4 regions of the Niveibacterium umoris genome follow, and region 3 is predicted to be linked to each of the others. Evidence: predicted binding sites of a transcription regulator. Region 3 holds the regulator's gene; each other region holds the start of a gene.
What was found. The regulator FNR, encoded in region 3, switches genes on or off when oxygen is low (the NO sensors DNR and NnrR bind a similar motif). The targets are predictions, from matches to a motif close to TTGANCTAGNTCAA.

Region 1 (7,420 bases), 1.7 Mb from region 3:
CAGCAGCGCGATGCCGATGCCGTGAATGGCGGTCACCAGGGGCTTCGCGGCGGGCCCCAGCACGCGGCAGCCAAAGGCCAGCAACGCGGTGAGCAGCGGCGCAAGGAGCAGGGTCGAAAGCAGGTCCATCGGGATCATGTTGTCAGCCCTTCAGTGCCGTAAGTTGCCTCACGTCAAGCGTGTGCAGGGTGCGGTGAATCGTGCGCGCCAGCACCGCCATGATCACGACCGCGAAAACCGCGTCGGTAGCGATACCGACCTCGACCAGTTCGGGCGCCTTGTAGGCGAGCAAGGCCAGCGTCAGGTGGGCGCCGTTTTCCATCAGGCAGTAGCCGAAGATCTGCTTGAGCAGATTGCGCTGGCTGACGATGCAGACCAGTCCCAGCAGGAAGTGCCCGAGCGAGACACCTAGCGCCGGCTTGAGCTGCGCAACGACGGCCAGTTGCACCGACGAGACTGCGTAGCACGACAGCCCGACGATGACGGCCGCCACCAGCACCAGCCATGCGGGTGAAAGCACCCCCGGCAACTCCTCGTCCTGGGCCAGCGGACCGAGTGCACGCAGCATGATCAGGGGCACCAGCACGACCTTGGTGACGAAGGCCGAGGCCGACCACAGATAGAGCTCGTGCGCGCCGTGTGATGTCGCCAGCGCGAGGAAGATCAGCACCAGCACAAAGGACTGCAGCGCATAGAGCTTTGCCGCCTGCGCCGTGCTGCGAGCGCCGGTCACCAGCAGCGAGGTGACGATCAGCAATCCCGCAAGGCTGTTAACAATCAGTGTTCCGTTCATGAACGACTCCGTTATCCAAGCCACGCGGCAGCGATGAAGCTGGATGCCACGCACATCACGATCAACACGGCGAGTACCAGCTTGATCACGAGCGGCACCGGCTGTGCGTTCGCGACGGCTTCCGACGCCTCGCCGGGCGTCGTGTCACCGAACCAGCGCAGGAACCAGGCGAAACTCGCCACCGATTCGATCAGCGCCAGCACCACCAGCGGCAGCAGCAGAAGGTGCGCGGAAGAGAGCTGGAAGCCGGCCGAGAAGATCGCGAACTTGCTGAAGAACCCGTTGAAGGGCGGCACGCCGGTGATGCCCAGCGCCGCCACGCAGAAGCTCACACCCAGCAACGGCACATGACGCAGCAGCCCGCGCAGCGACGGCAGCATCCGCGTGCCGCAGCTGTAGCTGAGCGCGCCGGCCACCAGGAAGAACAGGCTCTTCGCGAAGGCGTGGTTGAAGATGTGTGCGATACCACCGTTGAAGGCCAGTTGCGAGCCGAAGATCGACAGCGAGAGCGCCATGAAGATCAAGGACAACTGCGAGATCGTCGAGTACGCGAGCAGACGCTTCATGTCCTTCTGCGGCAGATACATCAGGAAGCCGTAGAGCATCGTGATCACCGCAGCAATGGTGCCGACCCAGCCGATGATCTCGGGCACCGCACCGGCGGAGTAGATGGCACGGGCGTAGATGTAGACGCCCACCTTGACCATCGACGCGGCGTGCAGGTAGGCGCTGACCGGTGTCGGCGCCTCCATCGCGTCCGGCAGCCAGGCATGCAGCGGCAGTTGCGCCGACTTGCCCCAGGCCGCAATCAGGATGCCGAGGAACACGACGACCTTTGCGCCCTCGCCAAGGCCGCTCAGCGACGTGAGCTCGAAGGAGCCGGTCTGCACGAAGAGGTAGGCAGCCGCGACGTAAAGCCCGATCGACGCCACATGGGTGATCAGCAACGCCTTGATCGCCGACTGCAGCGCCTTCGGTTTCTCGTAATAGCCGATCAGCCCCCACGAACAGGCGCCAGTGATTTCGAAGAACACCAGCTGCCCGATCAGGGTCGAGGACAGCACCAGCCCCGCCATCGCACCGATGAACAGCAGCAGGAAGGCGTAATAGCGCGGTCGCCCTTCATGCGGGTGCTCACGGTTTCCAAGGCTCAGGTAGGCGGTCGAATACGCGATGACAAGGAAGCCGAGGGTCACTACCGCCACGGCCACCAGCACGCTGATGCGGTCTATCGTCAGCCCCATCAGCACCGTGCTGCCGAGCGACAGCAGCGCGGTGGTCGCTGCTGTCTTGCCGGCGGCGCTGAAGGCCAACGCGAGCTGGATCACGCTGAGCGACGCCAGCGCCGCAAACAGCAAGGCCACCCACTTCGCCATACGCTGCGGGCCGAGGACCGTCAGCGCAGCCCCCGCAAAGGGCAGCAGAATGGTCGCGAGCGCAAGGTTCTGCATGATTGGGCTGGGCTCCTCAGAGGCCGGTGAGATAGAAAACGAAAGCCAGCACCGCGCAACCGAATCCGATCCAGGTCACGCGCGAGGTCATCAGGAAGCGGCCGCGCGCCATGCTGTTCTCGATCAGGCCGGCCAGCACGAAGATCGCCAGCAGCTTCAGGGGCAATGCGATAGCCGCGACGGCGAGTGCGCCGATTTCAAGCGTCGGCGCATTTCCGAAAGGCAGGAAAACGCCGATCAGGAACTGCGCCATGACAATCTTCTTCAGCCCGAGTCCCAGTTTGAGTACCGCCAGCGAGGGGCCGGAATACTCGGTCAGCGGGCCTTCCTGCAGTTCCTGCTCGGCCTCGGCCATGTCGAAGGGCAGCTTGCCCATCTCGATGAAGACGGTGAAGGCGAACGCCAGCAGCGCCAGCAGGATCGCCATCGGTGCCTGCAGGTAACCACCGGCAATCGATGCGCTGATGCTGCCCAGATTGGTGCTGCCTTCGACCAGTGCCACGACGACCAGCGAGAGGATCATGGTCGGTTCGACCAGTACCCCCATCGTCAGCTCGCGGCCGGCGCCGATGCCGGCAAATGAACTGCCGGAGTCGATGCCCGACAGGGCAAAGAAGAAGCGCGCCAGGGCGAAGACGTAGGCGAAGGTGATGAGGTCGGCGACCGCGCTGACCGGCGAATGGCGGGTGAATACCGGCAGCGCCATCGCCAGCAGCAGCATGGTGCTGAGCACGATGTAAGGCGCCGCGCGGAAGACAAGGCCGGAGGATTCCGGTGCGAGGTCCTGACGTTTGATCAGCTTGATGATGTCGCGGTAATCCTGCAGCACGCCGGGGCCGCGCCGCGAGTGCATGCGCGCCCGGATCATGCGCGACACGCCGGTCATGAGCGGCGCGATCGCGAGCAGCGCAAGGGCCTGCAGGATGGCAAGAAATGACATGGTGAGAGTCGGCATCGCAGGCTCCTAGACCGTAACCAGCAGCAGGATCACCAGGGTGGCGACGACGTAGAGGCAGTACACGCGGAAGTCCCCGTGCTGCAACCACTGCACCTTGCGCCCCAGCCACTGCACCGCTTGCACCGTGCGTGTCGTGACCTGTGCATCCCACACCGGTTCGACGCGGGTCGCGGCCCCGATCGACCAGTCGAGCGCGCGATGCGCCGGACGCGACGGATTCAGCCAGTCGCGCAGTGCATACAGCGGCGCAAACATGTCGCCGATGGGCTGCGCGAGGCCACGCGACGACACGGTCATCGACGCTTCCTGACCGTAGCCGCAGGCCCAGGATTCGCCACCGTGGCGACGCCCCAGGCGCGAGCCGGTGAGCACGGTAATCAGCAGCAGCGGCGCTACCGGTATCGAGATCAACAGCACCGTGAGCACCGGTGTCGACAACACCGCCTGAACCGGGTCGCCAGGGAAGACCCAGGTACCCGCGCCCACCATCGGCGCAGCCGCGTGCGTCAGCGAGGCCGCCACGCCTGCCATCACCGGCGCAACCCACGACGCACCGACACCAAGCGCCACGATCAACCCGCCCAGCAAGGCCAGGCTGATCACCATGCTGAGCGGGGCTTCGCGCGCCGCTTCCGCGTGGGCGCTGCGCGGCTGGCCGGAGAAACAGATGCCGTATGCCTTGACGAAACACATCGCCGCGAGCGCGCCAGTCAGGGCCAGCATCACCATGCCGACCGGGCCGGCAAGGCGCGTCGCAAGATCGCCACCACGCGCCATCGCGAACAGCGCCTGGTAGGTGAACCACTCGCTGACGAAACCATTGAGCGGGGGCAAGGCCGAGATCGCCATCGCACCGACAAGGAAGGCTGCCGCGGTCCACGGCATGCGTTTGGCGAGTCCGCCCAAAAGCTCCATGTTCTTGGTGTGGGTGCGATACAGGATCGAGCCGGCACCGAGGAACAGCAGTCCCTTGAACACGGCGTGATTGAGCAGGTGGTAGAAGGCGGCCAGGAGTCCGACCGCCGCCAGCATGGCATTGTGTTCGGCAAGACCGATCATGCCGACGCCGACCCCCATCAGGATGATCCCGACGTTCTCGACCGACGAGTAGGCAAGCAAGCGCTTGAGGTCCTGCTCGGCGAGCGCGTAGAGCACGCCGAGCACCGCCGACACGGCGCCGAAACCGAGCACCAGCATGCCCCACCAGGTGGCACTCGCACCCAGCAGATCGATGCCCACCTTGATGATGCCGAAGACGCCGATCTTCACCATCACGCCCGACATCAAGGCCGAGGCATGCGACGGCGCCGCGGGGTGCGCGCGCGGCAGCCAGCCATGCAAGGGCACCATGCCGGCCTTGGCGCCAAAGCCGAAGAAGGCCAGCAGGAACACCAGCGAGGCGAGGCCCGGCGACAGGCGCAGCGCGCGGAAGCTGTCGAAATCAAGGCTTCCGCTGTGGCTGTAGCAGATGAAGAACGCCGCCATGATCAGGATCGATCCGGCGTGCGCGATCAGGAAGTAGAGGAACCCGGCGCTGACCGCCTCCTCGTCCTGATCGAAGATCACCAGGAAGTACGAGGCCAGCGACATCATCTCGAAGAAGATCAGGAAGTAGAACGCGTTGTCGACCGCCACCAGGGCGACCATCGACGCGACGAACACATTCATGAAGAAGCCCATCGCCCAGGCGCCACGCCCGGCGTACTCGCGCACATAAGCCAGCGAATAGAGCGAGCAGATCAGCACCAGCAGCGAGATCACGGCCACCATCAGGGCCGCCAGCGGATCGAGCCGGATCACGAACTGCGCGAACGGAAACGGCCCCGGCGTCGCATAGTGCAGCGTTGCACCGCCGAGCAAGGTGGGTAGCGAGGCAGCAAGGCCGGCCGCGCCGCCGAGCATGCCGGCCAGCCCGGACGCCTTGATCGCCAGTGATTCGGCACGCGCGAGCAGCAGCGACGCGAGTGCGCCCAGCGCATACAGAAGCACTGACGCGAGCAGCAGAGCAAGCGGAGACGTCATCATTTCTGCTCCTGCGCGGCGTTGAACGAGAAGGAAGAATCCAGTGCGCCAGCCGCCTGGCGACGTTTGTGCTCGCCGGTCTGCACCAGCGCCTGGTCATCCACCATGAACAGGGCGCGGGTGGGGCAGACGCGCACGCATTCGGGGCCCTCGGCGCGGAAATCGCACAGATCGCACTTCACCGCCACGCTACGCACGCCGGCCGCCCAGGCCAGCATCGGATGCAGCGTTGCGCTGCTGTCTGTGTCGGTATCGCCCGGGGCTGTCACCCTCTGCATGGCGGGCGATATGTAATTGCAGCCGGTACTCACCACACCGGTGACGGGGGTGCCGCTCGGCGTGATCGCGCCGAAGGGGCAGGCGATCGCGCACAGCTTGCAACCGATGCAGGTCGTCTCGTTCAGCACGACCGCACCGCCTTCGTGGGTGATCGCGTTGACCGGGCAGACCCGGGCGCAGGGTGCGTCCTCGCAGTTGCGACACAACATCGGCGCCGTGCGGTCGCCCTGACGGGTCACCGTCAGGCGCGGCAGACTCTGCAAGCCCGCCGCCCTGTGCACCACAGAACAGGCCGCCATGCATGTATTGCAGCCGATACACAGCGCTGGCTCCGCGATCACGAAGCGGTTCATAACCAAGCCCTCATTTGTTGACCACAGCACCCGGCGATGTCGCAGGCATGAGGTTCATGCCAGAGCCGCAAATGCTGTTCCGTTTCAACCGGACCGTCTAAAGTGGGCGATTACAACCGTTTAATCGAAGCGGTTTATTGGCGCGGATCAAGGCCTGGCCACCTGCCGGTGGAATATATCGTCGCTTTGCGCCAACGCGATTTTCCGCGCAATTGCAATGGCGCATCGACCAAAGCTTGATGCCGCTGAAATGTCAGTTCCGACAGGCAATCGCTGCACAGACCATGGCGCGGGTCATGCTTGAATACCCCCTTTTCGCAGAAGCACCGAGGTACCCCCATGATTGATCGCACCTATGTAGAAAAAGCCGCAGAGAGCGGCGTACGCAAACTTTCGCTGTTGCAGTCCGACCCGGGTCGCTACCTGACCCGTTCGGTGTTGGCCGGCATGTATCTCTCGATCGTGCTGTTCGTTTTCTGGAACCTGAGCCACAACCTTCATGACGTCAGCATCGGCAAGGTTGTCGCGTCGGCCTTCTTTGGTGTTGGCTTGACGATCATCGTGTTCACCAACGCCGAACTGTTCACCAGCAACAACATGTACCTGGCGGTTTCGTCGGTGGAGGGACGCACCAGCTGGGGCCAGACCGTGCTGCTGTGGGGCGCCTGCTACCTGGGCAACTTCGTCGGCGCGCTGATCGTCGCCGGTCTGCTGTACGGCGCCGGCGCCCTCGAGGCCTTGCCGCTCGATCACGCGCTCTACTCCGGCGCGCTACACAAGGTGCACCAGGGTGCGGCAGCGATCTTCTTCAAGGGGGTGCTTGCCAACTGGGTGGTCTGCCTCGCGGTGCGGCTGGCACTGCGCTGCAAGGAAGACATCGCGAAGATCGCGGTGCTGATCCTCGTCGTGTTCATCTTCCTGTACCTGGGCTTCGAGCACTCGATCGCCAACATGGGCACCTTCTCGATGTCGCTGCTCGGCAACGGCCAGATCACGATCAGCGAAGCGCTGTTCAACCTGGTTTTCAGCACGCTCGGCAACATCGTCGGCGGTGTGCTGTTCGTCGGCATCCCCTTCGCCTACATCAACCCGAGCGAAGAAAACCCGCCGCGCTGATCGAACCCGCGCAGCCAAAGAAAAAGGGAAGCCAACGGCTTCCCTTTTTTCACGCCATCACGCCTCAGCAGATGCGCGGTAACTGCTCCCCGGTCAGCCAGTCGACCATGCGCCGACCGCCGAACACGGTTTCCATCTGCACGAAGTGCTGCGGGTCGACGATCGCGGTACCGATGATCGCAGCCCCCGCGGCCAGCGGATGCGCCCGCATCACCGCGAGCAGCCGCTCGGCATCCTCTGGCGGGCAGACTGCGACCAGTTTGCCTTCATTGGCGACATGCAGCGGATCGAGCCCGAGCAGTTCGCAGGCCGCGGCCACTTCGCCGCGGATCGGGATGTCCTTCTCGCGGATCGCGATGCCGCAACCCGACTGCCCGGCGAACTCGTTGAGCACCGCTGAGAGCCCGCCGCGCGTCGGGTCGCGCAGCGCGCGAATGCTCGGCACCGC
Region 2 (7,420 bases), on a different contig from region 3:
ATCGCGGCCTCGCCATCCGCCTTCGAACGCAGGTATTCGGAGGGGCCGGCGACGTCGGCGCCGAGCGCACTGACATGCACCAGCCGCCTGACGCCACTCGCCGTCGCCGCGGCCACCAGACGCCGCGGCAACTCGACGTGGGCACGCGCAAAATCGCTGCCGTAGGGTGAGCCGCTACGCGAATGCAGCACGCCAACCAGATTCACCACTGCATCGACACCCTGACAAAGCCGTTCCAGCACGCCGTCGGCGAAGATGTCGGCTTGTACCACTTGAGCAGTGGGCAGCAGGTACAGACGCTGCGCACGTTCGATCCGGCGCGTCGGGACGATCACGCGTATTCCGCGTGCTGACAGCTGGTTGGCGAGGTGGCGTCCGAGGAATCCGGTGCCGCCGATCAGAAGTACGCTTTGCAGTTTCATCGTGGGCGTTTCGGTGTGGGTGGGTCAGCGCGCGCCGTCGGCGGCGGGCATTTCGTTGAGTTCGGGCGAGTCGATGCCTGGCGTGCCATTCGCCTGCACGGTGCCGAGGCGTTGCTTGAGCGACTGCGGCTGGCCGGTCAGCACGGCGGCGTAGGCGACCGTGTTGGCGAGCACTTTCTTCACATAGTCGCGGGTTTCAGCAATCGGGATTGTTTCGGCGAACACCGCGCCTTCCAGTGGTTCGGCCGCTTTCCAGCGCGGCACGCGGCCGGGGCCGGCGTTGTAGGCGGCCGAGGCGAGCGCCGGATGGCCGTCGAGGCGGTCGAGCACCATCTTCAGGTAGGCGGTGCCGAGGGTCACGTTGGTATCCATGTCCAGCACCTGGCCGCGCGCATAGGGCATGCCGATGCGCTTGGCGACGTAGCTGGCGGTGCCGGGCATCACCTGCATCAGGCCCTGCGCGCCGGCGGATGACTTGGCGACGGTCACGAAGCGGCTTTCCTGCCGCATCAAGCCATACACCCAATACACATCGAGCCCCCAGCGTCGGCTTGCCGGCTCCACCTTGTCGTAGAACGGGACGAGGTAGCGCAGCCCGAAGTCGTGTTCGGTGGCGGTGCGATCGGCGCTGTAGATGGCGCGGTCGTACAACTGCTCGCGTCGCGCCACCTCCGCGGCGGCGAGCAGGAAGCGATCATCGGCGCCGCGCATGGCCCAGTTCCACTCGCGCACACCGTCGAGCCGGCCGTCGAGCCGCAACAGCGCCAGCGCGCGGCGGATCGAGACATCCGATTCGACCCTGGCGACTTCCGCACGGCTGGGCGGCTTGGCGCCTTTGGGCGCCACGAAGGGGCGACCGAGCTCTTCGCCGGCGAGCATGCCGTAGAAGGTCGGCGCGCCGGCGATGCGTTCGAGTTCCTCGCGCCCCTGCGCGGCGCGGTTGGTTTCGAGCAGCGCGCGGCCATACCAGTAAGTCCATTCCGGCTGGCTGCGCTGTGCCGGCTGCATTGCCTCGATCGCGCGGCGCACTTCACCCCAGGCGTGCGCGCGCAGCGCGGCGCGGACCTGCCAGGCGCGCGATTCGTCCGAGAGCGGCGAGCTGCCTGCGGCGCGGTACCACGACAGGGCTTCCGGCTGGTAGCCACGCGCCGCCTGCCAGCCCAGCACGCCCGAGAGCCAGGCGCGATCACCCGCCGAGAGCGCGGTGCCGAGCGCTTCTACGCGCGCTGCGGCGGCACGATAGTCGGACTGGGCGAGGCGCGAGAGTGCCAGCACGGTGACTTCGCGCTGGCTGCGGCTGACCGGCTTCGGGTTCTTCGTGAGCCAGCGCAGCGGGTTGTCGAGCGCCTCGGCGATGGCGGCGGGTGGTGCGACCGCATCGGGCAGGTCGTCGAGCGTGGCGCGCGCCGCACCGTAGCGGCGGGCATCGACCAGCAGGCGGGCGCGCAGCCAGTGGGCGTCCTCGTCCTTTGTGGCGCCGACGGCGCTGATGATGGGGGCGCAGGCGTCACCCGGCTCGGCGTTGCTGTCCCAGATCGCAGTCGCATCGGCGAGCGCCTGCGGGTCGCGCTGCGCCAGTCGCGCCTGCAGCGTCCAGCAGGTCACCTCCTGATCCGGTTGGCGCAGCATGGCGCTCTCGCGTAGCACCACATCCCAGCGTTGCGCGCGCACGGCAGCGCGGATCCAGTCGTTGCGGGCGCGCTCGGCGAGCAACGTGCCTTCTTCCCGGGCGATGAAGCGTGCAAGATCGGCTTCGACGTCGTCCTTGCGTGCAAGCCGGATCGACAGCGCCCAGTAGTCGATATAGCCGTCGAGCGGGTCGCCGCTGCGGTGTGCGGTGAGCTGGTTGATGCGTGCCAGATCGCCATTGCGGGCAGCGTCGCGTGCGGCGAGGAAGCGTTCGTCACCGCCGGCGGCATGCGCCGTTGCGCTGTAGCTGATCGTGCCTATCGCCAGCACTGCGCACAAATACTGTTTCATTGCCTAAACTCCCTGCGTCTGCGCAGCCTTGCTGCAGACTGTCGCAAACAGTGCCCGCTGTCCGCCAAGATGACGAAACGGGCGTCGATCACCTTTGAAGGATAGCATTTGTCGCCCCCCTCCACCGTGCCGGAAACCCCGCCAGACAAGGCATTGCGCGGTGCCATGCGGCGCCGCGCGATCGCCGCGCGGGAAGCCCTGGACGTCGCGCAGCGCTCACGGATGACCGCCGCGCTGGTCGAACACCTCGCCCCCTTGCTCGATCGCCTGTCGCCGCGTGTCCTCGGTTTCTGCTGGCCTTACCGCGGCGAGCCTGATCTCACAGGCTTTGTCGCTGACTGGCTCGGCGCTGCGCCGGGCCGCGTCGCAGCGCTGCCGGTGGTGCTCGCGCCAGACCAGCCACTGGCCTTTTCCGCATGGACGCCGGGCGAAACGTTGCAGCCCGATGCTTTCGGCATCCCGGTGCCGGCAGAGTTCCGCCGCTGTGATCCAGATCTGGTGCTGGTGCCGGTCAACGCCTTTGACGGCGCCGGTTACCGCCTCGGCTATGGCGGTGGTTTCTTCGACCGTACGCTGGCGGCTCGCGAGCCGGCGCCCCGTTCGATCGGGGTCGGATTTGAGCTCGGGCGGGTGGAGAGCATCCTGCCGGCGCCGCATGACCGTCCGCTCGACTGGATCGTCACCGAAACCGGTACGTGCGGCCCTTTTCGTGGTGAGAATGCCTTTTGATGCAGCGACTTGCGCGATGCCCGAGGGCGGTTCACCATGCGCGCCTCCTTACTTGATGCAGCCCCGATGTCCTTAGAGTCTTTCGTTGCCTGGGGGATATGCGGTTTTGCCCGCATGCTCACCGGCGTTCAGGCGCGGTGGTTGGGATGTGCGCCCGCGCCGGTCCAGCGCATCTATTTTGCGAACCACTCCAGCCATGTGGATTTCGTGCTGATCTGGGCGAGTCTTCCCAAGGCCCTGCGGCGACGGACCCGGCCAGTAGCGGGCTCGGATTATTGGGAAACCTCGCCGGTCCGGCGTTTCCTGATCCACAAGGTATTTCGCGCGGTGCTGGTGGACCGTTCGCGTTCGGGCGGCGGTGACCCGCTTGAAGTGATGCGCGCCGCGCTGGATGCAGGCGACTCGCTGATCATCTTCCCGGAAGGTACGCGCAACCTGGGCGACGAGCTGCTGCCCTTCAAGGCGGGCCTGTTCCACCTTGCCGAAAGCCACCCCAAGGTCGAACTGGTGCCGGTCTGGCTGGCGAACCTCAATCGGGTGATGCCAAAAGGGCAGGTGATTCCGGTGCCGCTGATCTGCTCGGTCGGCTTCGGCGAGCCAATCGGGCTGGCGCAGGACGAAGACCGCGACGACTTCCTGCATCGCGCGCGCAGCGTGCTGCAATCGTGGGCGCCGAAAGGCGAGGAGCCGCTCGAATGATGAAGTTCGGCATCGACCTGGGCAAACTGCCGGTGCCGCCGTGGACCGGCCCCACACTCGGCCCGCGCACGACGACCGCGCTGCTCTTTGCCGGCGTTTTCGTGGTGCTGATCATGGCGACGCTGTTCGGCCGCTACCTGCGGCGCCGGGTGCGCGGACGCCGGGTCGGCGTGATCGAAAGCTATGTGGCGCGAGTGCGCGGCTGGTGGATCATGGTCGCGTGGATCGGGTTGGCGTTTTTGGCCGGTCGCAAGGGCGTCGCCTTGCTGTTCGCGTTTGCGTCCTTCGGCACCCTGCGCGAATTCATCACGCTGTCGCCCACCCGCATCGGCGATCACTGGACGCTGCTCGCGGCCTTCTTCCTGGTGTTGCCGCTGCACTACCTGGGCATCTGGCACGGCTGGCTGACCTTCACCGAGCTGTGGGTGCCGGTCTTCGCCTTCCTCTTCCTGCCGATCGTGTCGGCGCTGCGGGGTGACGCCAAGCGTTTCATGGACCGCGCCGCCAACGTGCAGTGGGGCCTGATGATCTGCGTGTACTGCCTGTCGAACGTGCCGCAGCTGTTGAGCCTGCGCATCCCGGACTACGCGGGGCGCCACCTGCTGTTGATCGCGTTCCTGGTGCTGGTGGTGCAGAGCGGCGACGTGCTGCAGAAGTTCTTCTCGGCCCGTCTTGGCCGGACACCGGCGGCGCCGGGTGTATCGCTCACGCGAACCTGGGAGGGCCTGGTTCTGGGCGGCTTCGGTGCCGCCTTGCTGGGCGCGATGCTGGCCTGGATAACGCCGTTCGGCGTGTGGGCCGCGTTCGGCATTGCGCTCGCGGCGACCTGGATGGGCTTCCTCGGCAGCCTGGTGATGACGGCCATCAAGCGCGATCGCGGCGTGCGTTACTGGGGCCATTCGATCGTCGGCCACGGCGGCATGCTCGACCGCGTCGCGCCGGTTGCCTTCGCGGCACCGATCTACTTCCACCTGGTGCGCTACTTCTACGCGGTCTGAGGCGTGCTGCCCGAATGAAAAAGGCCGGCGATGTGCCGGCCTTTTACTGCCTGCTTGCCGCGGATCAGGCGTGTGCCGGGCGCAGGTCGGCGAGCAGGTATTCGATCAGTTCGCGTACCGAACGCATCTCGGTGCCGAAGGGGAGCGTGCCTTTGCCGCGGAAGAACAGGCCCTTGGCAATGTCGCCCTTCACCGCGTGGGCAAGCTGGTTGTCGATGCAGAACTGGCCGAACTTCGAGAGCTTGTCGCGCAGGCCGCACTGCAGCAGGCAATCCCACTTGAGCGTGCATTGGCGTTCGCCGCCGTCTTCACGCGCCGCGGCATCCTGCAGACGAGACTCGCGCTTGAGGTAATTGCTCAGCCAGGGGGTCGCCACCGCACGCGCCGGCAGGCCCGCGCAGCTGGTGAATTCGACGATGTCCTGTTCGTTCGCGCCCATCAGCACCTGCTTGAAAGCGTCGGCCGCATCGCCTTCCCGCGTCACCGCGAAGGCCGTGCCCACCTGCACCGCCGAACCTCCCAGCTCCATGACGCGACGCACCTTGTCGTGGGTGTCGATACCGCCGGCCGGAATCAGCGGGATCTGCTCGGTCGAGAGACCGAGACCACGAATCGCTTCGAGGCATTCCGGCACGACCTTCTCGAAGTCGAAGCGCGAATCAGTGGTACCGGCCACGTTCGCCGCGCCAAGGTGGCCGCCTGCCCAGCCCGGATGCTCCAGCACGATGGCGTCGGGCAAGCGGTTCTTCTTCATCCAGCGCTTGAGGACCACCGTGACGCCGCGCGCGTCCGAGAGGATCGGAATCAGCGCGATGTCGGGGTGATCGGCGGTGAGTTCGGGCAGATCGAGCGGCAGGCCGGCGCCCATCACGATCGCATCGGCGCCGCTGCGGCAGGCCTGACGCACATAGTCGGCGTACTGGGTCACCGCGCGCATCACATTCACCGCGACAACACCGACGCCTTTGGCCAGTTCGCGGGCGGCGGCGATCTCGCGGTCCAGCGCGGTCAGGTTCGCGGCCTCGATGGCGGCCTTGTCGCGGCAGCGGCCGGTGGCCTCTTCAAGATCCGGATGCAGACGACGCAGATCGACGCTCGCGATGGTCCCGACACCGCCGAGCGCAGCCACTGCGCCAGCCAGCCGATGGGCCGACACACCGACGCCCATGCCGCCCTGCACGATAGGCAGGAGTTGTTTTCCGCGCAGCACAAGCGGCTTGAAGGCGTGCTGGATCATCGACATTGGCGTATTTCCTCGGGGGCAAAGTCCGGCACTGTTGCATTGCACACACATTACAGCCTTGATCCGTCGCAAACGCCCGCAGCTATGCGCTTGACTGCCATGAACGCATGTTTGCACTGCGCAACAATCGGGGACTGTGTGAGCCCTTTTGCGCTGAGAGGCATCCCATGAATGCAGGCGCCTACGACTTCATTGATGCCTATTGCGAGCGGGCGGGCCCGGGTTTGTGGGCCGAACCGCTCAGCGCGCTAAGCAATCTTGCCTTCGTGATCACGGCCTTGATTGCGTGGCGTCGCCTGCATGGGCGCGACGCTGTCACTGACCTGCGCCTTCTGGCGGGCCTGATCTTCTGCATCGCGATCGGCAGCCTGGCCTTCCACACCGTCGCGCAGCGCTGGGCCATGTTCCTCGATACCGGTTTCATCACGCTCTTCCTGCTTGTGTATCTGCACCGTTTTCTGGTGCGGCGCGCGGGGTTGGGCACGCGGTCGGCTCTGGCGGGCGTGGCGGTCTTCATCGCTATTGATCTCGGACTGCCGGAAGCGATGTCGCAACTCCCGCTCAATGGATCCGAGTTCTACGCGGGCGCCGCACTTGCGCTGTTGGTCGCGGCGCTGTGGACGACGCGGAAGGGCGTGCCCGGCGGGCCTGCGCTGGTGCAGGCGCTTGCGATGTTAGTCGGAGCCCTGCTCGCCCGCAGTGTCGACCAGGCGCTGTGTACGGTCTGGCCGAGCGGGACGCACTTCATCTGGCACCTGCTCAACGCGCCGGTGCTGGACGCATTGATGCGCGCGATCTCCGCAAGCGATCCGCGCAGTGCGGCGGAAGCCGGTGCGGGATACCCGGCGCGTTAAGGGGTGCCTGCTTTGTTACTATCGGGCACGGCTTGTGTCGGCGCTGACTGCGCCGGCATTGCCGGGGGTACGGTTTTCGGCGGGGGCGGCAGATAGAGGGGGCCCTTGATGCCGCAGGCGCCGAGCAGCATGACGGCGATGCAAATCAGGATGTGTGTCGGACGGGCGGACATTCGGCTTCCATCGGGCCGCGCGCAGCGCGGCATTCAAATCAACATAACAGCAGTCGGCACCCGCGCGCCGGGCGCTGGGGCTGTGCCGGATGCTAGCAGACAGGGACGGGGATGGACGAAGCAGTCTTCAATCCGCTCGCAGAGCAAGAGCTTGTGCTGATCGAGCGTGCTTTCGACGACGCCGGGATGGACGTTGAAGTCCAGCCGGGCAATGTGCTGCAGATCGAATTCGACGATGGCAGCCAGATGATCATCAATCGTCACAGCGCTGCGCGAGAGATCTGGGTTGCCGCCAGACTCGGCGGCTTCCATTTCCGTTACG
Region 3 (7,420 bases):
TTCGTTAGCCCTGTTTGCCCTGCCAATCCGGTCTGGGTTCGACAAGGAGGCGCGTGATGCAGAAACTGGTGTTGGTGCTCTGGCCCTCATTCTGGGTCGCGGTGGTTGCGGAAGCAGTCTTTTTTACCGTGATCAATCCGGCCGAGTTCTATTTGTTCGGATCAACGGTGGATTTTTCCCCGGTCGCGACTTACTCAATCGGATTCTTCTGCTTCTGGATGCTGTGCGCCGCGTCCAGCATCGCGACGCTGTTCTATCAACGCACGCCGCAGGAGATCAACCACCTCCCGCCGCGCCCGCACCACACCGCGCGACTGCATTGAAAGCCAGCGCACGGCTCAATCGATGCCGTGCGCACTTGTAGTCGTCAACGGAAAACCAGTACCGGGATGCTCGAGTGGGTCAGGACTTTCTGCGTTTCGCTCCCGAGCAGGAATCCCGCCACCCCTTTTCGCCCGTGCGATGCCATGAAGATGAGGTCACAGCCGTGCCGTTTGGCTGCGTCGATGATCGATTCGTACGGCAGGTCGCTGACGGACGTATCGGTGTCCGACTGCACGCCAAGGCGGGCGGCTTCCGTCTGCGCGGCCGTCAGGATCCTTTCCGCTTCCTTCTTCGTGGCATCAACGAACTGATCCGGTGATACCGGTACCAGCAAGGCCCCCTCGCCATAGAGCGGTATCGGGTATTCCTGCTGCGCGAAGAAGAATGTGATGCGCGCACCAATTTCGTTTGCGAAGACAACCGCACGGGAAACGGTGGTGGTCGAGAGCTCCGACCCGTCCGTTGGAACAAGAATGTGCTTGAACATGATCTGACCTCCGGCTGAGAGCGGCAACTTCATCTTAGGCGGCAAAGGACGCGCCGCTTTGACCACTGTCAATCGCGGTCGGACGTTTTGGCGCATGAGCTCATTGCGCTGAGTACCATGAATACAGGCATTCAGGGTGGGAGGACGCCATGTGTTCGGACCATGTTCGTGATCGTTCAACGGAATCCGCGAACGGAGCAGCCATCTCATTGGGCACGGTGAGAGAGCAGGTTTCGGCGAGCGTTGATCCATTGGGTGTCGTTGCACCTGTCATGCATGCCCAGGCGGCCTGGTGGTTGCATCCGCTTGAACTTGCCGATCGCATGACCCGTTTTTCCACCGAAGCCTGGGCGCTCTCATGCAATACCCTTGCGCGTGCCGCGGGGGCGAAGACCCAGGACGTCGTAAAACCCCAACCGGACGACACCCGATTCACTGATCCTGTCTGGTCCGAGAACCCAAGCTGGAACGCCCTGAAGCAGTGGTATCTGTTGTTCACCCGTCATGCGCAGGATTCACTGTATGCAACCCCGGGGCTATCAGGGACAGAGCGGCGCCGCGCGGCGTTCTGGTGGCGCCAGTGGCTCAATGCGGTGGCGCCCACCAATTTCCTTTGGCTGAACCCGGTCGCGCAGCGTGCCGCAGTTGCGAGCCAGGGCGCGACGCTCAAGGCCGGCTGGCAGAATTTCATGGAGGATCTGCGTGCAGGTGATATCCGCATGGCCGATCCGAGCGATTTCAAGGTTGGGCGCAACCTTGGCCAGACCCCAGGCGCGGTCGTGGCTCGCACAAGGCTTGTCGAAGTCATCCACTACACACCGACGGCGCAGGCGGTCCATCGGATGCCGGTGGTCATCATCACCCCTTGGATCAACAAGTTCTACATTCTGGATTTGACGTCAAGAAAGAGTCTGGTTCGCTATTTGCGGGATGCGGGTTTCGACGTCTACATCACAAGCTGGAAGAATCCGGACGCCAAGATGCGGGATGTGCGCTTCGACGACTACCTGCTTGAGGGCATCGACGCGACGATCCAGACCGCGCGTACGCTTTCCGGGTCCGACAAGGTGCATGCCGTCGGCTATTGCATTGGCGGGACGGGCCTGTCGATGTACATGGCATGGGCCAACCGGCGCTATGCACCTGAGGCGATGCCAGTGGCCCACTGGACTTTGTTCACGACCTTGGTCGACTTCGCCAAGCCGGGCGACGTCGAGGTCTTCATCGATGAGGGAAGCGTCAGGTACTTGACCCGGGCGATGGAGCAGCGTGGCTATCTGGATGGGCGCGACATGGCGACCTCGTTCAGGCTGCTCAGATCGAACCCCTTGATCTGGCAGTACGTGGTTCAGGGCTACCTGATGGGCGAGAAGCCGCCGGCGTTCGACGTCTTGTACTGGAACATGGATACGACCCGAATGCCGTATGCCATGCATGCGTGGTACTTGCGCGAGCTCTACTTGCAGAACAAGCTGATCGAACCCGACGCGCTGTCGGTGGCGGGCGAGTCAATTGATCTGGGGCGGATCAATCAGCCGCTCTATGCAGTAGCCGCTGAAGACGATCACATCGCGCCTTGGCGCCAGGCGTTTCGCGTGATGAATTTCGTCCGCGGCGAAAAACGCTTCGTCTTGTCATCCAGTGGTCACATCCTTGGCATTGTGAATCCGCCGGTGCAACCGCCCAAGCGTGAGTACTGGATCGCGACCGCACATCGCACCGACAGTGCCCATGCGTGGCGCGAACGGGCGGAACATCTTGCTGGAAGCTGGTGGGAGGACTGGACGGCGTGGTTGGGGGAACGCTGCGGCGAGCAAGTCGCACCGCCTCCGCTCGCTACGGCAGCCTATCCGGAGCTCGCGGCTGCGCCTGGCGAATACGTGCTTGAGCGTTGAACTGGCGGCAATCGGGGTGGATTACGTCTGGCTCAAGGGCGTCCACGTTGGCTGCGCGATCATCTCCGGGTGCGGATTCGTCGCCCGAGGCGTAGGCGTGATGCGATCCGCCTCGTGGGTCGAGCGACGCTGGGTCCGGATCGTGCCGCACGTTGTGGATTCGATACTTCTTGCGTCAGCGATTGCGCTTGCTTGTGCGCTCGGCGTGGTGCCGGTTCGAAATGATTGGCTGAGCGCCAAAGTTGTGGCGCTGCTGGCCTATGTGATGCTCGGCAGCGTTGCGCTCAAACGTGGGCGGACAGACAAAGAAAAAGCGGCCGCTTTCGCGGCCGCCTTGGCGGTATTCGGCTACATCGTGTCGGTAGCGCACACGCATAGCCCGATCCCGTGGCGCTGATCAGACGTTTGCGCGACCGATCAGGCGGCGCAGGCCTTCAGCATCCAGGATCTGGATGTGCTTCTGATGGACGCTGATCAGTCCGTCATCCTGGAACTTCGAGAATGCGCGGCTCACTGTTTCGAGTTTCAGTCCAAGGTAAGACCCGATCTCTTCGCGCGTCATCCGCAGGTGGAACTCGGACGCCGAATAGCCCCTCAAGCGCATGCGTTGCGACAGGTTGATCAGGAAGGCGGCCAGCCGCTCTTCCGCTCGCATCGAACCGAGCAGCATCATGATGCCCTGTTCGCGCACGATCTCGCGGCTCATGAACTTGTGGAACTGACGCTGCAAGGGTTCGATCCGGCGTGACAGTTCCTCAAGGCGCTCGAACGGGATCATGCAGACGTCGGAATCCTCCAGCGCCACGGCATTGCAGACGTGGCGGTCGGTCGAGATGCCGTCGAGTCCGAGGATCTCGCCAGCCATCTGGAAGCCGGTGACCTGATCGCGACCATCTTCGGTCAGGATGTCGGTTTTGAAGAAACCGGTCCGAATCGCGTAGATCGCCTCGAAGGGTTCGCCCGCGCGGTAAAGGTGCTGCTGCCGCTTCACTTTCTTTCGCGCAGTGATGAGTCCGTCGATGCGTTCAAGATCGACATCGTCGAGCCCGACCGGCAGACAGAGTTCCTTAAGATTACATTGGGTGCACGCAGTTCGCAGGTTTACGGCCGTCAGCGCAATGGTGGCGGGTTTTTCCAAGTCTGGTGCTCCAAGTGGGCTAGTTGATGGCAATCAAACGGCTCCTACGGAGTTCATGACACCTTCCGGCATCCACAGAGAGAAAACAAAACAATGAATCAAATTGAGCAGATGCCGGTCTTCGACCGCGATCTCATCCGCCGCTTCGACGTTTCAGGTCCGCGCTACACGTCTTACCCGACGGCGGACCGCTTCAATGAGGGCTTCGGACGCACCGACTTCGCAAGACATCTGGGTCTGCGAGCGCAGGGCGGCCTGATGAAACCCCTCTCATTATATTTCCACATTCCGTTCTGCGATACGGTCTGCTTCTATTGCGCGTGCAACAAGATCGTCACGAAGGATCGCAGTCGTGCCGAACGTTACCTCCAGTACCTCGACAAAGAGATGGGTCTGGTCGCGGCGCAACTCGCCGGATCCCGCCTGGTTTCGCAGATGCACTGGGGCGGCGGTACGCCGACCTTCCTGTCGGACAGTGAAATCCGCGAACTGTTCCGCGCCATCCGTAGTCATTTCACGCTGACCGAAGGGGGCGAGTATTCGATCGAGGTCGATCCCCGGCGGGTCTCGGCTGAAACGGTCGCGCTCCTTGGTGCCGAAGGCTTCAACCGGATGAGCGTCGGTGTGCAGGATTTCGATCCGGTCGTGCAGGCAGCGGTCAATCGAATCCAGTCTGTCGATGAGACGGCTTCGGTCATCAACGCCGCGCGCGCCAATGGTTTCCGGTCCGTCAGCATTGATCTAATCTACGGCCTGCCGTTCCAGAGCGTCGAGCGCGTGAGCCGCACGCTGGACACCGTTCTGAGCCTTTCGCCGGACCGCCTCGCGCTGTACAACTACGCTCATCTGCCGACGCGATTCATGCCGCAGCGGCGCATCAACGCGGCGGATCTGCCGAGTGCCGATCAGAAGCTTGAAATACTGGGCATGGCGATCGACAAACTCACGCGCGCCGGCTACGTGTTCATCGGTATGGATCACTTCGCCAAACCTGACGACGAGATGGCCGTGGCGCAGCGGAATGGGCGCTTGTACCGCAATTTCCAGGGTTATTCGACGCATTCGGACTGCGATCTGCTCGGATTCGGCGTTTCTTCGATCGGCAAGGTGGGCTCCGCCTACATCCAGTCGGCGAAGACTCTGGAGGACTACTACGCATCGATCGACCGCGATGAACTGCCTGTGGTGCGCGGATACGAGATGAGTTTCGACGACCAGCTCCGGTATGCGGTCATCCAGAGTCTGATGTGTCACTTCGAGATCGATTTCGGCGCCTTCGAACAGGGTTGGGGCATCAAATTCTCCGACTACTTTGCGCAGGAACTCGAGGCATTGCGCGGTCACGAGCGCGATGGTTTGTGCACCGTCACACCGCATGGCGTGGAAGTCAGCGTCCCGGGGCGCATGCTCGCTCGCGTCCTGGCCATGGTGTTCGACGCGCATCTGCGCAGCGACCGCGAAGTGGTGCGCTACTCGAAGGTGATCTGAACGCGGGGCTGCGGGCGCTACACTGGCCTCCTTTTCCGCTCGGCGGGTGCAATAAACTGCCGCGAACTGCATGCCTGAAGCTGGATACTTTGCCGCCGCACTGATCGGCCTGTTGGGAGGGACGCACTGCGTTGGCATGTGCGGCGGACTGGTTGCCGCGCTCACGGTCAATCTACCAGGGCAGGCCCGCACGTCGGCCTTGTTGCCGATACACCTCGCGTACAACCTTGGTCGGATAAGCAGTTACACCCTGGCCGGGTGCTTCATGGGTGCGGTGGGGTCGACTGGCTTCCTTCTCAACCGAATCTTGCCAGTGCAGATGGCGTTCTACGTTGCGGCAAACGTCATGCTGCTGTTGCTTGGGCTCTACCTGACCGGCTTGACCGCGCCGCTGGCGCCGATTGAGCGCTTGGGCGGCGTTTTATGGTCGCGCTTGCGACCGTATGGTGCGAGATTCATTCCTGCCCGCAGTCCGCTGACGGCCTATCCGCTCGGGTTGATCTGGGGATTCGTGCCGTGCGGGCTTGTCTACAGCATTCTTGCAACGGCATTGGTGTCTGGGTCGGCGCTTCGCGGTGCGACGCTGATGCTTGCCTTTGGCGTGGGCACCTTACCCAATCTGCTGCTTGCAGGCATGTTTGCGGTGAAGTTGCGAGCTGTTCTGCAGCGGCGCTGGCTGCGTTTGGGCGCTGGGCTCACCGTGATAGCGTTTGGCGCATTCGGGCTTGCCAATGCCAGCTCTCTGGGCGGCAAGCTATGGCAGGGCGTGATCTGCCATGTATGAAGGAGGGGATTGACGATGAAAATCCTGCTGGCCACCGATGGCTCGGCCGCATCGCTCGCGGCAATCGACGCGTTGCTGCGCGCCTTGAGCTTTTTCGCCGCGCCGCCTGCGTTGACACTGGTTACGGTTCATAACCCTGTGCCGATGACGTTTGCGACACGACATATCGAGAGCAGTGCGCTGGATCGTTATTACTCCGACGAAGGCCGCATCGCGTTGGCGCCGGCAGCGAGCCGGTTGAGGGCTGCTGGATTGAGTTTTGATGAGCAGGTATTGGTCGGTCAACCCGCTGAAACGATCGTCGCTTATGCGGTCGACCGCGGATGCGACTGGATCTGGTTGGGCGCGCGCGGCCACAGCGTGCTGGAAAAAGTTCTCGTAGGTTCAGTCGCGGCGAGGGTTGTTCAGCTGGCGCACTGCCCGGTTATGGTTGCGAGGTGAAGTGATGGAAACGGTTACGTTCAAAGTCAGTGGCATGAGTTGCCAAGGCTGTGTCGGCTCGGTCGAGCGGGTTCTGAAAGCGCAGGAGGGGGTCGCCACGGCCATCGTGTCGCTTGATGCGGCTCAGGCGACCGTCGAATTCGATCCGGATCGGGTGTCCTTGCCAGTGCTGCAGGCTGCGGTGCGAGGCGCAGGCTTCGAAACCGACTGACAGCACAAAGGCAAAACGCAAACGGCCGCCCTCGGGCGGCCGTATTTCATGGTGAATCAGCTTGCGGTCAGATCATCGGCAGCAGCGGCACGATCAGCAGCGCCACGATGTTGATGATCTTGATCAGCGGGTTCACTGCCGGGCCGGCCGTGTCCTTGTAGGGGTCGCCCACGGTGTCGCCAGTAACGGCGGCCTTGTGGGCTTCGGAGCCCTTGCCACCGAAATGGCCATCTTCGATGTACTTCTTGGCGTTGTCCCACGCACCGCCGCCGGTACACATCGAGATCGCCACGAACAGGCCGGTCACGATGGTGCCCATCAGCAGGCCGCCGAGGGCTGCCGGTCCGAGGATCAGGCCGACCAGGATCGGTACGACGACCGGAAGCAGCGACGGAATGATCATTTCCTTGATCGCAGCGCCGGTCAGCATGTCGACGGCCTTGCCGTATTCCGGCTTGCCGGTGCCTTCCATGATGCCCTTGATCTCGCGGAACTGGCGGCGCACTTCTTCCACCACCGAGCCTGCTGCACGGCCGACCGCTTCCATCGCCATCGCACCGAACAGGTAGGGGATCAGGCCGCCGATGAAGAGGCCGATGATCACCATGTGGTTCGACAGGTCGAAGGTCACATGCATGTGGCGCGATTCGAG
Region 4 (7,420 bases), 570 kb from region 3:
TCGAAGCCTTGCCGCCGGCCTGTTCCACGATCATCGCCATCGGGCTGGCCTCGTAGAGCAGGCGCAAGCGGCCGGGTTTGCTCGGATCGCGCTTGTCCTTCGGGTAGATGAAGATGCCGCCGCGCGTGATCAGGCGGTGCATGTCCGCAACCATCGAGGCAACCCAGCGCATGTTGAAGTCCTTGCCGCGCGGTCCGTCCTTACCGGCCAGCAACTCGTCGATGTAGCGCGTGATCGGGGCATCCCAGAGCCGCGCATTCGAGTGATTGATCGCGAACTCCTTGGTCTCCTGCGGGATCTGCATGTCGCGTTGGGTGAGAAACCAGGTGCCGAACTCACGATCGAGGGTGAAGGCAACTACGCCCGATCCGACAGTCAGCACCAGCAGGGTCTGTGGGCCATACAAGGCGTAGCCGGCGGCGTGCTGGCGGCTGCCCGGTTGCAGGAAGGCCTGCGTGTCCGGCGTCTGTCCGGGCGGGCACTGCAGCACCGAGAAGATCGTGCCGACCGAAACGTTGTATTCGAGGTTGTTGGTGGCATCGAGCGGATTGAACACCAGCAGGTATTCGCCCTTCGGGTAACGGTTCGGAATCACGTAGGGTTCGGTCATGGTGTCCGAGGCCATCGCGGCGAGGTGGCCGCCCCATTCGTTGGACATCAGCAGGATCTCGTTTGCCACCTGATGGATCGGTTCCGCGTGCGGTGGCTCGTCGTCGGAGGCATAGCCGGAACCGACGGTACGAGAGATGTTCGCCTTGCCGACATTCACGCTGATCGCGCGTACGGCGCGCGCTACGACTTCGATCAGAAGGCGCAGGTCGCCGGTGATGACATTGCGGTCCCGCTGTTGTTCGAGCAGGTATTGCGTAAGCGTGACGCGTTCCATGATTCGTTCCCCGTTGTCCTGTCGAGCCGTCGGTGTCGATCAACCGGCGGGTGCGGGTTGAAGTATGCGAGCAGCGCCGGGGCTGCAACAGTAGGGATGGCCCGAAGTGCCGCGAGGCGGAGCAATTCAGTCAGGTCGATGTCCGCAAGCTCGAGCGCGCAGCCCACGCGAGTCAATGCGCAGAGCCTCGGACAAGAGGGTCAATCGTAGGGGCCTTCGTCGGCCACGAGGTGGCCCATGTGTGCGGCCGCCAATTGCCCGAACGACAGGCCGCCGTCGTTGGCGGGCACCTCTTGCGGCCAGAACACCGAGAAACCGGCTGAACGCAGCGCCTGGTCCGCGAGTTCAACAAGCAGTCGGTTCTGGAAGCAGCCGCCGCCCAGAACAACGCGTTCAAGCCCCTGGGACTGCGCCACACGCACTGTCATCGCGGCGAGTGTGGCGTGGAATCGCGCCGCCAGCGTAGCGGGCGCATCGCCGCATTCGATCCCCTCCAGCAGCGCCTGCAGCAGCGGGCGCCAGTCCAGTTCGCCGCGCGCTAATCCAAATGGCAAGGGTTCAGCCCCCATTGCAGCTTCGGCGGCAAATTGCAGCTGCATTGCCGCTTCGCCTTCAAACGAGCATTCGCGAGCGACGCCAAGCAGGAAAGCCACCCCGTCAAACAAGCGTCCGATACTCGTCGATGCAGGGCAGCGGACGCCACCTTGCAACATCGTCAGCAGTGCCGCGCGTTCGGCACGGGTGAAGGCCGCGATAATCGCCGGGTGTTCAAGCGCGGCTGCGCCTTCTAACGCAAATAACAGGCCCAGTGCCGCGCGGCGAGGTTCTTCTGCGGCGCGGTCGCCACCCGGGAGAGGGAACTGCCGCAGGGACGCCACGCGCCTTGCTCCGTTCGTATCGAGCGCGAAGCATTCGCCGCCCCGTACCACGTTGCCGCCGCCGATGCCGCTGCCGTCCCACGCGAAGCCAGTAAATGGGAGCGCGACGCCATGTTCGCTAGCCGTCGCGTGCAGGTGCGCGAGGTGATGCCACACCGGAACGAGTTCTGCATTCGCCGTTGCGGCCAGAGCCTCGCCGGCCATGGCGCTGGCGTAGTCGAGGTTTGCATCTACGATCACCCTTGCAGGCGGGGCGTCGAGCAAGCCGATCAATTCCCGTGACGCGGTCCCATGCTGTTCCCGCGCGGCTACCGAATCCAGATCGCCGTTGTACTGGCTCATCACCGCGACGCCGCCGAGGCTCACTGCCACGGTGTTCTTCTGGTGCGCACCACACGCCAGCATGCCGCGCGGCCCGGCAAATGGCATCGTCAGCGGCACATGTCCGCGCGCGCGGCGCAGCATCTGCGGTTTGCCCGCGATGAGTTGTACCACCGAGTCATCGAGTCGGTGGGTGATCCGGCGATCATGGACCAGCAGGCAATCGGCGATGCCGGCAAGGTCTCTGGCCGCCTCTTCATTGTCGATGGCGATGGGTTGGCCAGAAGCATTACCACTGGTCACCACCAGCGGTGTCTCGCAGGCATCAAGAAGAAGTGCGTGCAGTCCGCTGGAAGGCAGCATCACGCCGAGCATCGGGCTGCCGGGCGCGACCTCGGCGGCGATGGCGTCCCCACAACGCTTGAGCAGGACGATTGCGCCAGCGCGATCCGTCAGCAGCGTGTGGGCGCCTGAATCAAGCGCCACATGCAGCGACGCCTCATCCAGTGATCCAACCATGACTGCCAGCGGCTTGGCGGGCCGGCGTTTGCGCAGGCGCAAGCGCTGCACGGCGTCTGAATTGCTGGCGTCCACCAGTAACTGGAATCCTCCCAAGCCCTTGAGCCCGACGATCTCTCCGTTGCGAAGACGGGCCGCGGCGGTTTCGATCGCCTTGTCCCGGTTAGCAAGCAGCTTGCCGGTCATTGTGACCAGACTGAGCGTCGGGCCGCAGGTGGGGCAGGTGATGGTTTGGGCGTGAAAGCGGCGATCCGTGCTGTTCCGGTATTCCGCGGCGCATGCGTCGCACATCGGAAAGTCGCCCAGTGCGGTGCGGGCGCGATCGAAGGGCTGCGCCTCACTGATGCTGTAACGCGGGCCGCACACCGCACAACTGATGAAGGGGTAGCGATAGCGCCGGTTGAGCGGGTCGCGCATTTCGGCGAGGCATTCAGGGCAGGTGACAGTATCCGGCAACAGGGTCGGGATCCCTGCGCCCGGGTTCGTACTGTCTTCAATGCGGAAGCGGCGATCGCCCTCGGGCGGCAGCGTGAGTTGTTCGATGTGGTCGATGCGGCAGGGCGGTGGCAACTGTTGCAGCGCAGTCTCGAATGCACGCAGAGCATCGGCGTGCCCTTCGACCTCGATCCGGACGACCCCCGCCTGATTCTGCACAAAACCGTGCAGACCTTGGCCTTGCGCGAGTCGCGCCACGCTCGGACGGAAACCGACGCCCTGGACGACCCCGGTGATGTCGAAACGAATCCGCTGGATTGGCACGGGTGTGGGGATCATGGCCTGCAAGGGGCTGGCGGCACCGAATGTTGGCGCATATGGCACATGCCGAGCTTGCCGTATCGATGATCACGTTCCCTGACGCGGCGCAAAAGAGGCTCTGGCTCGACGCCTAGAATCATTCGAGTACGCGGTATGTCACCCTGGGGTTTCGTTGCGGAGGTGCGCAATGCCATTGTCGTCCAGCCTGGATCGGGTCCTTGCGAGGATTTCCGCGCGGTATCGCGACGATCCGTACCAATTACTGCAGATGTTACGCGCGGTACAGGCTTCATACTCGCATGTCCCCCCGGCGGCGATTGACTTCTTCGCGCGCCACCTGCGGCTGCCCCACTCGCAGGTGCAGGGCGTCGTAGAGTTCTACGCCTTCTTGCACGAAGTGCCCCGCGGGCGCTACGACATCCGGTTCTCGGACAACATCACCGATCAGATGCTCGGCTCGCGTGGCCTGATGAACCGCCTTTGCGAGCGATTGGGCGTCAAACCCGGCGTGCCGCGACGCGATGGCTCGGTGACCGTTGATCTTACCTCGTGCACAGGCATGAGCGACCAGGGACCCGCCGCCATGGTCAATGGCCTGGCGGTCACCCGCCTGGATGCGACGCGCATTGACGAAATGGCCGATCTGGTCGACGCAGGAATCGCCCTGGAGGCCTGGCCGCGGGACTGGTTCGCGGTGCGCGACAACATCAGGCGCACCGGGCCGATGCTCGATCTACACATGACGCCCGGCGCGGCGTTGAAGGCTGCAATTGCACGTGGGGCGGCAAGCACCTTGTCGGAACTTTCACGCTCCGGCCTGCGCGGGCGGGGCGGCGCGGGTTACCTGACAGCGCATAAATGGCGCTTCTGCATGGAAGCGCCGGGCGTGCAGCGCTTTGTCGTGTGCAACGCCGATGAGGGCGAACCGGGCACGTTCAAGGATCGGGTGCTGCTCAACCGGTTTTCTGGAGAACTTTTCGAAGGGATGGCGCTGGCCGGCTTCGTGGTTGGGGCCCGACAGGGATTCCTTTACCTGCGCGGCGAGTATGAATACCTGTTGCCGCATCTGGAGGCTGTGCTCGAACGCTGCCGGGAAGAGGGGTTGCTGGGGAGCAACCTGTTCGGGTCGGGCTTCGATTTCGACATCTCGATTCATCTTGGCGCCGGCGCCTACATCTGTGGCGAGGAATCGGCGCTGATCGAGTCGCTCGAAGGCAAGCGCGGCCAGGCACGCGTGCGGCCGCCTTTCCCGGCGGTGCGCGGTTACGCCGACAAGCCGACGGTGGTCAACAACGTTCAGACCTTCATCCAGGCAGCCCAGGTGGCGGCGATGGGAAGTGCGTGGTTTTCAAGTCTGGGAACCGAGAAGTCACGTGGGACGGTGCTGTTGTCGATCTCGGGTGACGTGCCCAAGCGTGGCATCTACGAGTATCCCTTCGGTGTCAGCATCGGCGAGGTGCTGGGTGACTGCGGCGCGACGGCGGTGCAGGCAATCCAGATCGGCGGGCCATCGGGTCACCTGATTGGCGCGTCGGAGTTCCACAGGAAGATTGCCTTCGAGGATCTCCCCACCACCGGTTCGCTGATGGTGTTCGACTGGACGCGCGACGTGGTCGCCGTTGTGCAGAACTTCGCGCGCTTCTTCCAGCACGAGTCCTGCGGATTCTGCACGCCGTGCAGGGTCGGCACGACCGTGATGCGACAGCTGATCGACAAGGTCGTCGAGGGCAAGGCAACGACGGCGGACCTGAATGAGATGGAGAGCGCGGGCCAGGTCACGCGCGCGCTCAGCCATTGCGGCCTGGGTCAGACCGCACCGAATCCGATGCTCGATGCCTTGGCGCATTTCCGTGCGGCTTTCGAAGCGCGCATCCATGACGGAGGCGGCGATCCAGGCTTCGATCTTGATGCGGAATTGAGCGAGGCAAGGTCCATGTTCGGCGCCGACGTCGCCAAGGAGGGCCATCATGGCGGATAAAGGACACTTCAGCTTCGATGGCGTGCAATTGCCGTTCCTGCAGGGGCAGACCATCCTGCAGGCCGCGGCCGACGCCGGACACTACATTCCTCATCTGTGTTACCGGCCGGAATTCCCGCCGCACGGCTCGTGCAAGCTCTGTTCGGTCAAGGCCAACGGCAAGTTCACGTCGGCGTGCTTCGAACCGGTCACCGAGGGTATGAAGGTCGAGAGCGAAACGCCGGAGATCCAGGGCTACCGCAAACGCGTGGTGCAGATGCTCTTCGCCGAGGGCAATCATTACTGCCCCTTCTGCCAGCAAAGCGGCAATTGCAAGCTGCAGGCGGTTGCCTACCACCTTGGCATGGAAGACACGCACTACGCCCACCAGTATCCGCGCAGGCAACTCGACGCCTCCCATCCCGACGCGATGATCGACTATGACCGTTGCATCCTTTGTGAGCTGTGCGTAAGGGCCAGCCGTGATGTCGACCACAAACAGGTATTTGGCGTGGCTGGTCGGGGCATAGAGGCGCGTTTGCTGGTCAACAGCCCGAGCGGTCTGCTCGGCGATTCACGTTTCTCGATCACCGACGCGGCCGCCCAGGTTTGCCCGGTCGGCGCAATCGTTCCGAAGAAGGCAGCCTTTGCGGTCCCGATCGGGCAGCGGCGCTATGACACCCACGATATCGGTGAGGAGCTTGCTTGCCCACCGAGCGAAAACAAGGGTGATTGAGAAAGCAAGCGCGCCCACTGTCGGCGCTTGATCCCGGACAAGAGGGGCGCGCCGCACCAAGCGTATCAATTGCGGTTGGCGATATTTCCCTCAGGGACACGACATGGCATCCCCCCTCGGTCAGTCAGCGACGCTGCACGACATTGCTGCGCGTCACCTTCACGCGCGCCACCGTTTGCTGCAAATGCTGCGCGAAGTTCAAGCGAGCCGCTCCTACGTTCCGGAAGAGGCAATCCAGTTCTTCGCGCACGTGCTCAACCTGCCGATTGCCCGCGTCAGGGGTTGCGTCGAGTTCTACAGCTTTCTGCACACCACGCCGCGTGGGCAATTCGACGTGTATTTCAGCGACTCGGTGACTGACCGCATGGCGGGGAGTCAGATCGTGGCAAAGCGCCTTGCCGACCGCCTGGGTGTGACCCTCGGTCAGCCACGCGCCGATGGGCGTGTGACCGTATCGATGACGTCGTGTACCGGTCACTGCGAGCAAGCGCCAGCGGGCCTGGTGAACGGCCGTGTTTTCACGCGGATGACCGAAGCCCGCATCGAAAAGATGGCCTCGCTGATCGAACACGGTGTTCCGGCCAGCGAGTGGCCTGCCGAATGGTTTCATGTTGATGACGGCATCCGCGAACGTGGCATCACCCTTGATACCGTAATCCCGCCGGGAGAGGCCATTCGCGCTGCGCTCGCCCGCGGATTGCCGGCGACGCTGGACGAAGTTGAACGCTCGGGTCTGCAGGGGCGCGGCGGTGCCGGTTTTCCGGTGGGGCGGAAGTGGCGCGGCGCCTTCGATACCAAGGGTACCCACTACATCACCTGCAATGCCGATGAGGGCGAGCCGGGCACGTTCAAGGACCGCGTGCTGCTCGCCAAGTATGCCGACGAGTTGTTCGAAGGCATGACGATTGCGGGACTGCTCGTCGGCGCCAAGAAGGGCTATGTGTACATGCGTGGCGAGTACGAGTACATGATGGAAGGCTTGCAGACCGTGCTGGCCGAACGTCGTGCCGCCGGCCTGCTGGGCGAGAACGTCTGCGAGAGCGGGCTGGATTTCGACCTGCGCATCCACCTTGGCGCGGGCGCCTACGTCTGTGGCGAACAGTCTGCCTTGCTCGAATCGCTGGAAGGCAAACGCGGCATCCCGCGCGTGCGGCCGCCGTCCGCGGTGAAGATCGGGCTGTTCGGTCAATCGACGATCAACAACAACGTCGAATCGTTCGTGCAGGCTGCCCAGATCGCATGGAAAGGGGCCGACTGGTTCTCCGCTCACGGCGAAGCCAAGTCGCGCGGCACCAAGTTGCTGTCGATCGCGGGCGATTGCCAGCGCCCCGGAATCTATGAGTTGCCGCTTGGCACGACGGTTCGCG

Region 1: GGR36_RS10075 (formate/nitrite transporter family protein) is a predicted target of FNR. The motif match lies at 5,994-6,007, and genes of this name have one in related genera.
Region 2: GGR36_RS13380 (NAD(P)H-dependent flavin oxidoreductase) is a predicted target of FNR. The motif match lies at 6,130-6,143, and genes of this name have one in related genera.
Region 4: GGR36_RS04745 (NAD(P)H-dependent oxidoreductase subunit E) is a predicted target of FNR. The motif match lies at 6,081-6,094, and genes of this name have one in related genera.

What each region holds. Positions count from the first base shown of each region.
Region 1 is NZ_JACIET010000001.1:2,229,353-2,236,772, forward strand. Features, by position in the region: gene GGR36_RS10045 (hydrogenase 4 subunit F) at 1-138, opposite strand, end outside; gene hyfE (hydrogenase 4 membrane subunit) at 143-793, opposite strand; gene GGR36_RS10055 (hydrogenase 4 subunit D) at 805-2,244, opposite strand; gene GGR36_RS10060 (respiratory chain complex I subunit 1 family protein) at 2,261-3,199, opposite strand; gene hyfB (hydrogenase 4 subunit B) at 3,209-5,227, opposite strand; gene GGR36_RS10070 (4Fe-4S dicluster domain-containing protein) at 5,224-5,856, opposite strand; gene GGR36_RS10075 (formate/nitrite transporter family protein) at 6,196-6,972, shown strand; gene hypE (hydrogenase expression/formation protein HypE) at 7,037-7,420, opposite strand, start outside.
Region 2 is NZ_JACIET010000002.1:282,360-289,779, reverse strand. Features, by position in the region: gene GGR36_RS13405 (complex I NDUFA9 subunit family protein) at 1-422, opposite strand, end outside; gene GGR36_RS13400 (lytic transglycosylase domain-containing protein) at 447-2,402, opposite strand; gene GGR36_RS13395 (5-formyltetrahydrofolate cyclo-ligase) at 2,511-3,131, shown strand; gene GGR36_RS13390 (lysophospholipid acyltransferase family protein) at 3,198-3,830, shown strand; gene GGR36_RS13385 (phosphatidate cytidylyltransferase) at 3,827-4,828, shown strand; gene GGR36_RS13380 (NAD(P)H-dependent flavin oxidoreductase) at 4,893-6,071, opposite strand; gene GGR36_RS13375 (hypothetical protein) at 6,239-6,925, shown strand; gene lptM (LPS translocon maturation chaperone LptM) at 6,922-7,098, opposite strand; gene cyaY (iron donor protein CyaY) at 7,210-7,420, shown strand, end outside.
Region 3 is NZ_JACIET010000001.1:494,146-501,565, forward strand. Features, by position in the region: gene GGR36_RS02105 (hypothetical protein) at 57-323, shown strand; gene GGR36_RS02110 (universal stress protein) at 368-811, opposite strand; gene GGR36_RS02115 (PHA/PHB synthase family protein) at 961-2,706, shown strand; gene GGR36_RS02120 (SirB2 family protein) at 2,696-3,103, shown strand; gene fnr (fumarate/nitrate reduction transcriptional regulator Fnr) at 3,104-3,844, opposite strand; gene hemN (oxygen-independent coproporphyrinogen III oxidase) at 3,938-5,332, shown strand; gene GGR36_RS02135 (sulfite exporter TauE/SafE family protein) at 5,403-6,116, shown strand; gene GGR36_RS02140 (universal stress protein) at 6,132-6,557, shown strand; gene GGR36_RS02145 (heavy-metal-associated domain-containing protein) at 6,562-6,768, shown strand; gene GGR36_RS02150 (sodium-translocating pyrophosphatase) at 6,836-7,420, opposite strand, start outside.
Region 4 is NZ_JACIET010000001.1:1,063,886-1,071,305, reverse strand. Features, by position in the region: gene GGR36_RS04765 (class 1 fructose-bisphosphatase) at 1-886, opposite strand, end outside; gene hypF (carbamoyltransferase HypF) at 1,087-3,378, opposite strand; gene GGR36_RS04755 (NAD(P)H-dependent oxidoreductase subunit E) at 3,548-5,338, shown strand; gene GGR36_RS04750 (2Fe-2S iron-sulfur cluster-binding protein) at 5,328-6,053, shown strand; gene GGR36_RS04745 (NAD(P)H-dependent oxidoreductase subunit E) at 6,157-7,420, shown strand, end outside.